DNA from 2 places in the Streptomyces sp. NPDC002884 genome. Region 2 is predicted to be linked to the other one. Evidence: riboswitches for the same ligand, from Rfam matches in the RefSeq annotation. Region 2 holds a riboswitch; the other holds the start of a gene.
The links. Region 2 has a riboswitch for glycine ahead of gcvT (glycine cleavage system aminomethyltransferase GcvT). Riboswitches for the same ligand answer to the same signal wherever they lie in the genome.

Region 1 (3,395 bases), on a different contig from region 2:
CGATCGACACCTGGTCGGCGTCGACGAGGTGCAGGTTGACCCCGAGCTCCCGCGCGGCGGCGACGACCTCGGAGGCCTTCCCCGGCACCCGCACGGTCAGCGTGTCGAAGTACGACCCGTGCACCACCTCGACACCGCCGGCCGTGAGCCCGGCAGCGAGGATCGAGGCGTACCGGTGCGTGCGCCGGGCGATCGCCCGCAGCCCGTCGGGACCGTGGTAGACGGCGTACATCCCCGCCATGACCGCCAGCAGCACCTGCGCCGTGCAGATGTTGCTGGTGGCCTTCTCGCGCCGGATGTGCTGCTCACGCGTCTGGAGTGCGAGCCGGTAGGCCTTGTGCCCGTCGGCGTCCACCGACACGCCCACCAGCCGCCCGGGCAGACTGCGCGCGAACTGCTCACGGACGGCCATGTAACCGGCGTGCGGCCCGCCGAAGCCCATCGGCACACCGAACCGCTGCGTCGTACCGACCGCGATGTCCGCGCCCAGCTCGCCCGGCGACTTGAGCAGCGTCAGCGCGAGCAGGTCCGCGGCGACGGTGACGAGCGCGCCGAGCCCGTGCGCCTGGTCGACGATCGCCTTGAGGTCGCGTACGGCACCGGAGGCGCCGGGGTACTGGACGAGCACGCCGTTGATCTCCCGCGCGGCGATCTCCGCCGGGATCCCGTCGCTCAGGTCGGCGACGACGATCTCCACGCCCGTCGGCTCGGCGCGGGTCTCGATCACGGCGATGGTCTGCGGCAGCGCGTCCGCGTCGATGAGGAAGAGGCCCTTCTTGTTCTTCCCCATGCGCCGGGACAGCGCCATCGCCTCGGCGGCGGCGGTGCCCTCGTCGAGCAGTGACGCGCCGGAGGTCGGCAGCCCGGTGAGATCGGCGACCACGGTCTGGAAGTTCAGCAGCGCCTCGAGCCGGCCCTGCGAGATCTCCGGCTGGTACGGCGTGTAGGCCGTGTACCAGGCCGGGTTCTCCATGACGTTGCGCAGGATGACGGGCGGTGTGAACGTCCCGTAGTAGCCGAGCCCGATCATCGGGTCGAGGACCTGGTTGCGGTCGGCCAGCGAGCGCAGCTCGGCCAGCACCTCGGCCTCGGTACGCGCGCCCGGCAGGTCCAGTGCGTCGGCGTTCTTGATCACATCGGGGACCGCTGCGGCGGTGAGCTCGTCGAGCGAGCCGTAGCCGACCTGTGCGAGCATCTTGGCCCGCGCCTCGAGGTCGGGCCCGATGTGGCGCTGTTCGAAGGGAATACCCTGCTCGAGCTCTGCGAGCGGAATGCGATGGGCGGTCATTACGGAGGCCTCCTGGTCTGACACGACCTTCGAGGGTCACCACGGTGGGTACCCGGACGGCCTCCCCCTCTGTCATCTCAACCTGAGAGCTTCACCGGGCCGCCCGAGGGCACCCGGCTTTCACCGTCGGTGAGAGCGGAAGCCGTCGACGCCGTCGGCACCCGCCCTGCTTTCCAGAGTGACCTCGTCCGTGCGGTACGTGAGCCTGAGAGATTCCGGGGAGGATTTGCTCCTTCGGCGCCTCCGGTGATGTCCGGAGGACTCTCCCGCGCGGTGTCAGCAGCCGTTGTCAGAGTACCAGCGGGGTCAACGAGACTCGCTCGAGTGGCCGCCCGTCCCAATGTGCTCTTTTGTAGTGCTTACGGATGAGTTGCGATAAGTGGAGGGCCCGTGCAGACCGACATCGATCCGCGCAACCTGATCGGCCGCAAGGCGTTCGACCGCAACGGCACCAAGATCGGCACCGTCGACGAGGTCTACCTCGACGACGCGACCGGGGTACCGGAGTGGGCGGCCATACGCACCGGTCTGTTCTCCCGCGACGCGTTCGTGCCCCTGGAGCCCAGCCAACTGGTCGAGGGCGCCCTGCGCATCCCCTTCGACCGGGCCCTGATCAAGGACGCACCGGACTTCGGCGTGGGCCGCCACCTCTCCCCGGAGCAGGAACTCCAGCTCTATCACCACTACGGCCTCGACGTGGGCGCCCCTCCCCCGATCCCCGACCACGACTTCGGCCGGCTGGCCGGCACGGACGACAGCTGAACCCTCAGCCGCAGGCCCGTATCAGCGCCCCGAGAATCCCGGCGGGGTCGTACAGCGGCCGGGCGCCGCCCGTGACGACTCTTCGCGTGCCGGCGTCGACCGGATCGGTCCGCGCCCAGTGGGCGGAGCCGACGCCCACCTCGACCGCCAGACCGGAGGCGGTCGCATACCGCCATTCGGTGACGGGCCCCCGTTCCCCGACGCGGACCACCTCCCCCAGGCCCAGCTCACCCGCCCACCCGTCGTCCTCGGTGTACCGGGCGGGCACGGTCGACAACACCACGAGGTGCACATCCGAGTCGGGACCCGCCGCCTCGCGTGCGACGGCCCCGACGAGCAGCAGCCCCACCACGTCGCTCCGGTTCCCGGCCCACCGGGTGACCCGGTCCACCACCCGGCGCACCTCGTGTTCCCGCTCCGGCGACACCCCGGCCGGATCCGCGAACTGACCTCCGTGCAGCTTCATGCAGCTCCTCATCCCTCACCGATGTCACCTCGCGGAACACCGGCACCGCTCCGACCCACCCCGGACTTCGCACCGCTTCACTCTGTGTAACTGATCCGCCTCACGCAGAGTTCCCGGTCTCCACCGTCGGCGAGTTCGTCTCCGGATGCGGCGCTCCTGCGCTCGGCGCGCCCTCGTCGTCGGGTCTCGCGCTCGGCGCCCCCTCAGCGTCGGGTCTCCTTCGCACCAGCGGCAACGGATCCGCCGGCTCCAGCCCCGGATCGTCCGTCCGGAAAGTGCGTACCCGTCCCGGCTCCGACTCGGGTGTCTCGAACCGCACGGTGACCCGGCCCAACCCGCTGCCCTGCACCCATCCGTGTCCGAGCTCGGCATGCCGCACATCGTGTCCCGGGCGCCACTGGCGCTCGACCGGGACCGGCGCCTCGCCGACGGGCTCGTCCACCGGCTCCTCCTCGGCCCCCTCCACCCGGTCCTCGGCGGCCTGCGCGAACAGATCCTCCTGCGTGAAGTCCGCCAGCCCGCTCACGCCCACCCCGAGAAGCCGGACCCCGCCCGTCGTGTCCACCGAGTCCAGCAACCGGGCAGCCGCCTCCCTGACCACCGTCGGATCGTCGGTGGGCCCACGCAGGGTCTCGGACCGGGTGAGCGTGGAGAAGTCGTACCGCCGCACCTTCAGCACGATGGTCCGCCCGGACAGACCGGCCCCCCGCAGCCGGCGCACACACCGGTCGGCGAGCCGCTGCACCTCCAGCTCCACCCGGACCCGGTCGTGGATGTCCACGTCGTACGTGTCCTCGACCGACACCGACTTGGCCTCCCGCTCCGCCACCACCGGCCGGTCGTCACGGGCCAGCGCCATGGCGTACAGCGCGTGCCCGT
Region 2 (3,395 bases):
GGCCCTCGAGCTCCATCGTGGGCAGGTCGAGGGGACCGCTGCGCGGGCCGCCGCCGCCGGGCAGCGGCACCCAGACGAAGCTGCGCCCGAGCACCTCGACGATCCGGCCGCCGGCTCCCGGCACGCCGAGGGAGACGGAGAGCACCTCCTCCAGCTCGTTGCCGGGCCATCCGCCGTGCGGATGGGGGTGTGCCTGCGCCGGAAAGTCCGCGGAGTAGTCCGTCGGAAAGTTCGCCGGGGGGAAATCCATCTGCCTACCGCCTGCTGAGAACCGCTCACTTCGCTGTGGCTGAAAGGCTAGCGGGTGCCGGGGGTCGCACCCGAGCCCTCAGTCCGTGAAACCGATACGGCGCAGCGCGTCGGCCGCCTCGCGGTCGAGCAGCACCGCCGAGCCGCAGCCGTCGGGCAGCCGGCCCTTCTCCACCGAGCGCACCAGTCGGGCGGCGGCATGGCGGTGGCGCAGGAACGCGTACCGGGAGACGCCCCGGCCGCGCTCGCGCTGCCCCTCCAGTGCCGTGTCCGCGCCGACGTCCAGCAGCAGCAGGTGGAGGGTGCCGCCGCGGCGGCGGGCCTCGCGGGCCAGCCAGTCACGGACCCAGGCCTGCGTACCGCAGTCGTGCACGACGACGCCCGCGGAGCCGCGCAGCGCCCGGCGCAGCCCGGCGTAGTGGGCGAGCCGGACGAGGGGCCGGTAGAGGCCGTAGGGCAGGAAGCGGGGGGCGCGGGCGTCCCAGCGGTCCCGGGTGTCCTGGGAGTCGATGCGGCTGCCCTGCACGGTCCGCCGCATGAGCGTGGACTTGCCGCTGCCGGGCAGGCCGGTGACCACGACCAGGTCGCGGGGGCCGAAGAGCAGGCCGTGCGGGCTGCGGCCGGCCCGCTCGCGCAGGTCGCGGACGACGGGCGCCGGCTGCGGACCGCACCCCTCCCGGGTCGGGGCGACGGGCTGCGCGGGCAGCGCGATCGCCGAGCCGGTCGCGAATGCCGTGGACCTCGCCGTGGTCGTCCTGTTCACCGTGATCGTCCTCCCCTGGGGTCAGATGGTGTCCTCATCCCCACCGAGCGTAAAGAGAAGGTAATGCGCCGCGCCCGGCGTTTTCGTGCGCGTACCGACACAAGCCGGTTACAGATGCGGCCTGCCGTGATCGGGGCGAGCCGTGCAATGATGGCCGCGCCAACTGCATACCGGCCGTTTGAATCCGCGCGGGAGAGTCCTCAGCAGCAGCTTCGCTGGGGCGCCGAAGGAGCAAGTCCCTCCCTTGAATCTCTCAGGCCCCGTTACCGCGCGGGCGAGGCACATCTGAAAAGCGGGTCGCTGTCTCCAGTGGCCCCACCCAAGGTGCAAGTCGTCACCGGCGTTCGCGCGGTCACGACGAACCTCTCAGGTTCCGATGACAGATGGGGAGGAACGACCTCGCCGTCATGCCTTGGGAGACGAACGTCCGATGAGCAGCAACGCCCCCACCGAACAACGCCACACCGCCCTCGACGCCGCGCATCGTGCGCTCGGCGCGACGATGACCGACTTCGCCGGCTGGGACATGCCCCTGCGCTACGGCTCCGAGCGCGACGAGCACCAGGCCGTCCGCACCCGGGCCGGGCTCTTCGACCTCTCGCACATGGGTGAGATCACCGTCACCGGCCCGCAGGCCGCGGCCCTCCTCGACTTCGCCCTGGTGGGCAACATCGGGGCGGTCAAGGCCGGCCGCGCCCGCTACACGATGATCTGCCGGGCGGACGGCGGCATCCTGGACGACCTGATCGTCTACCGGCTCGCCGAGACCGAGTTCATGGTGGTGGCCAACGCCTCCAACGCGCAGGTCGTGCTGGACGCGCTGACCGAGCGCGCCGAGGGCTTCGACGCGGAGGTCCGCGACGACCGCGACGCCTACGCGCTGATCGCCGTGCAGGGCCCCGAGTCCCCCGGCATCCTCGCGGCCGTCACGGACGCCGACCTGGACGGCCTGAAGTACTACGCCGGCCTGCCCGGCACCGTCGCCGGCGTCCCCGCGCTGATCGCGCGCACCGGCTACACCGGTGAGGACGGCTTCGAACTGTTCGTGCGGCCGGAGCACGCCGTCGAGCTGTGGCAGGCGCTGACGAAGGCGGGCGAGGGCGTCGGGCTGGTGCCCTGCGGTCTGTCCTGCCGGGACACGCTCCGCCTGGAGGCGGGCATGCCGCTGTACGGACACGAGCTGAGCACCTCCCTCACCCCGTTCGACGCGGGGCTCGGCCGGGTGGTGAAGTTCGACAAGGAAGGCGACTTCGTCGGGCGTACGGCGCTGGAGGCGGCCGCCGGGCGCGCCGCCTCGCAGCCCCCGCGGGTCCTCGTGGGCCTGGTCGCCGAGGGCCGCCGGGTCCCGCGCGCCGGGTTCGCCGTGGTCGCCGGCGGCGAGGTGATCGGCGAGGTCACCTCGGGCGCCCCCTCCCCCACCCTCGGCAAGCCGATCGCGATGGCGTACGTCGACGCCGCCCACGCGGCGCCCGGGACCACCGGCGTCGGGGTGGACATCCGAGGCAGCCACGAGCCGTACGAGGTCGTGGCGCTGCCGTTCTACAAGCGCCAGAAGTAGACACTGGGCGCATCGACGCCCGCCCGCGCGTGACCCTGCGCACATTTCCGCTGCTCACGTGCGTCAACAGCAGTCCCCCATTCACCAGCACCCTCCCGCGTACAGGAGAATTCAAGCCATGAGCAACCCCCAGCAGCTGCGCTACAGCAAGGAGCACGAGTGGCTGTCGGTCGCCGAGGACGGCGTCTCGACGGTCGGCATCACGGAGCACGCGGCCAACGCGCTCGGCGACGTGGTCTTCGTCCAGCTCCCCGACGTCGGTGCCACGGTGACCGCGGGCGAGACCTGCGGCGAGCTGGAGTCGACCAAGTCGGTCAGCGAGCTGTACGCGCCGGTCTCCGGCGAGATCGTCGAGGTCAACCAGGACGTCGTCGACGACCCGGCGCTGGTGAACTCCGCCCCGTTCGAGGGCGGATGGCTGTTCAAGGTACGCACGGCGGGCGAGCAGGACGACCTGCTCACCGCCGACGAGTACACCGCCTTCATCGCCGGCTGAGGAGTCGTAGTCGCATGTCCGTCCTGAACACGCCCCTGCACGAGCTCGACCCGGAGATCGCCGCCGCGGTCGACGCCGAGCTGAACCGCCAGCAGTCCACGCTCGAGATGATCGCCTCGGAGAACTTCGCTCCGCTCGCGGTGATGGAGGCGCAGGGCTCGGTCCTGACCAACAAGTACGCCGAGGGCTACCCGGGCCGCCGCTACTACGGCGGCTGCGAGCACGTCGACGTGGCCGAGCAGATCGCGATCGACCGGGTCAAGGAGCTGTTCGGCGCCGAGTACGCCAACGTCCAGCCCCACTCGGGCGCCTCGGCCAACCAGGCGGCC

Region 1: it holds a riboswitch for glycine, as region 2 does, so the genes downstream of both, gcvP (aminomethyl-transferring glycine dehydrogenase) here and gcvT (glycine cleavage system aminomethyltransferase GcvT) in region 2, are expected to answer to the same signal.

The regions. Positions count from the first base shown of each region.
Region 1 covers NZ_JBEOVB010000053.1:20,779-24,173, forward strand. Annotated here, with positions in the region: gene gcvP (aminomethyl-transferring glycine dehydrogenase) at 1-1,288, opposite strand, end outside; glycine riboswitch at 1,472-1,567, opposite strand; gene ABT070_RS43235 (PRC-barrel domain-containing protein) at 1,679-2,050, shown strand; gene ABT070_RS43240 (nucleotidyltransferase domain-containing protein) at 2,055-2,516, opposite strand; gene ABT070_RS43245 (DNA polymerase IV) at 2,617-3,395, opposite strand, start outside.
Region 2 covers NZ_JBEOVB010000011.1:213,662-217,056, forward strand. Annotated here, with positions in the region: gene ABT070_RS23460 (enhanced serine sensitivity protein SseB) at 1-250, opposite strand, end outside; gene ABT070_RS23465 (AAA family ATPase) at 329-1,018, opposite strand; glycine riboswitch at 1,192-1,291, shown strand; glycine riboswitch at 1,292-1,405, shown strand; gene gcvT (glycine cleavage system aminomethyltransferase GcvT) at 1,443-2,570, shown strand; gene gcvH (glycine cleavage system protein GcvH) at 2,689-3,066, shown strand; gene glyA (serine hydroxymethyltransferase) at 3,081-3,395, shown strand, end outside.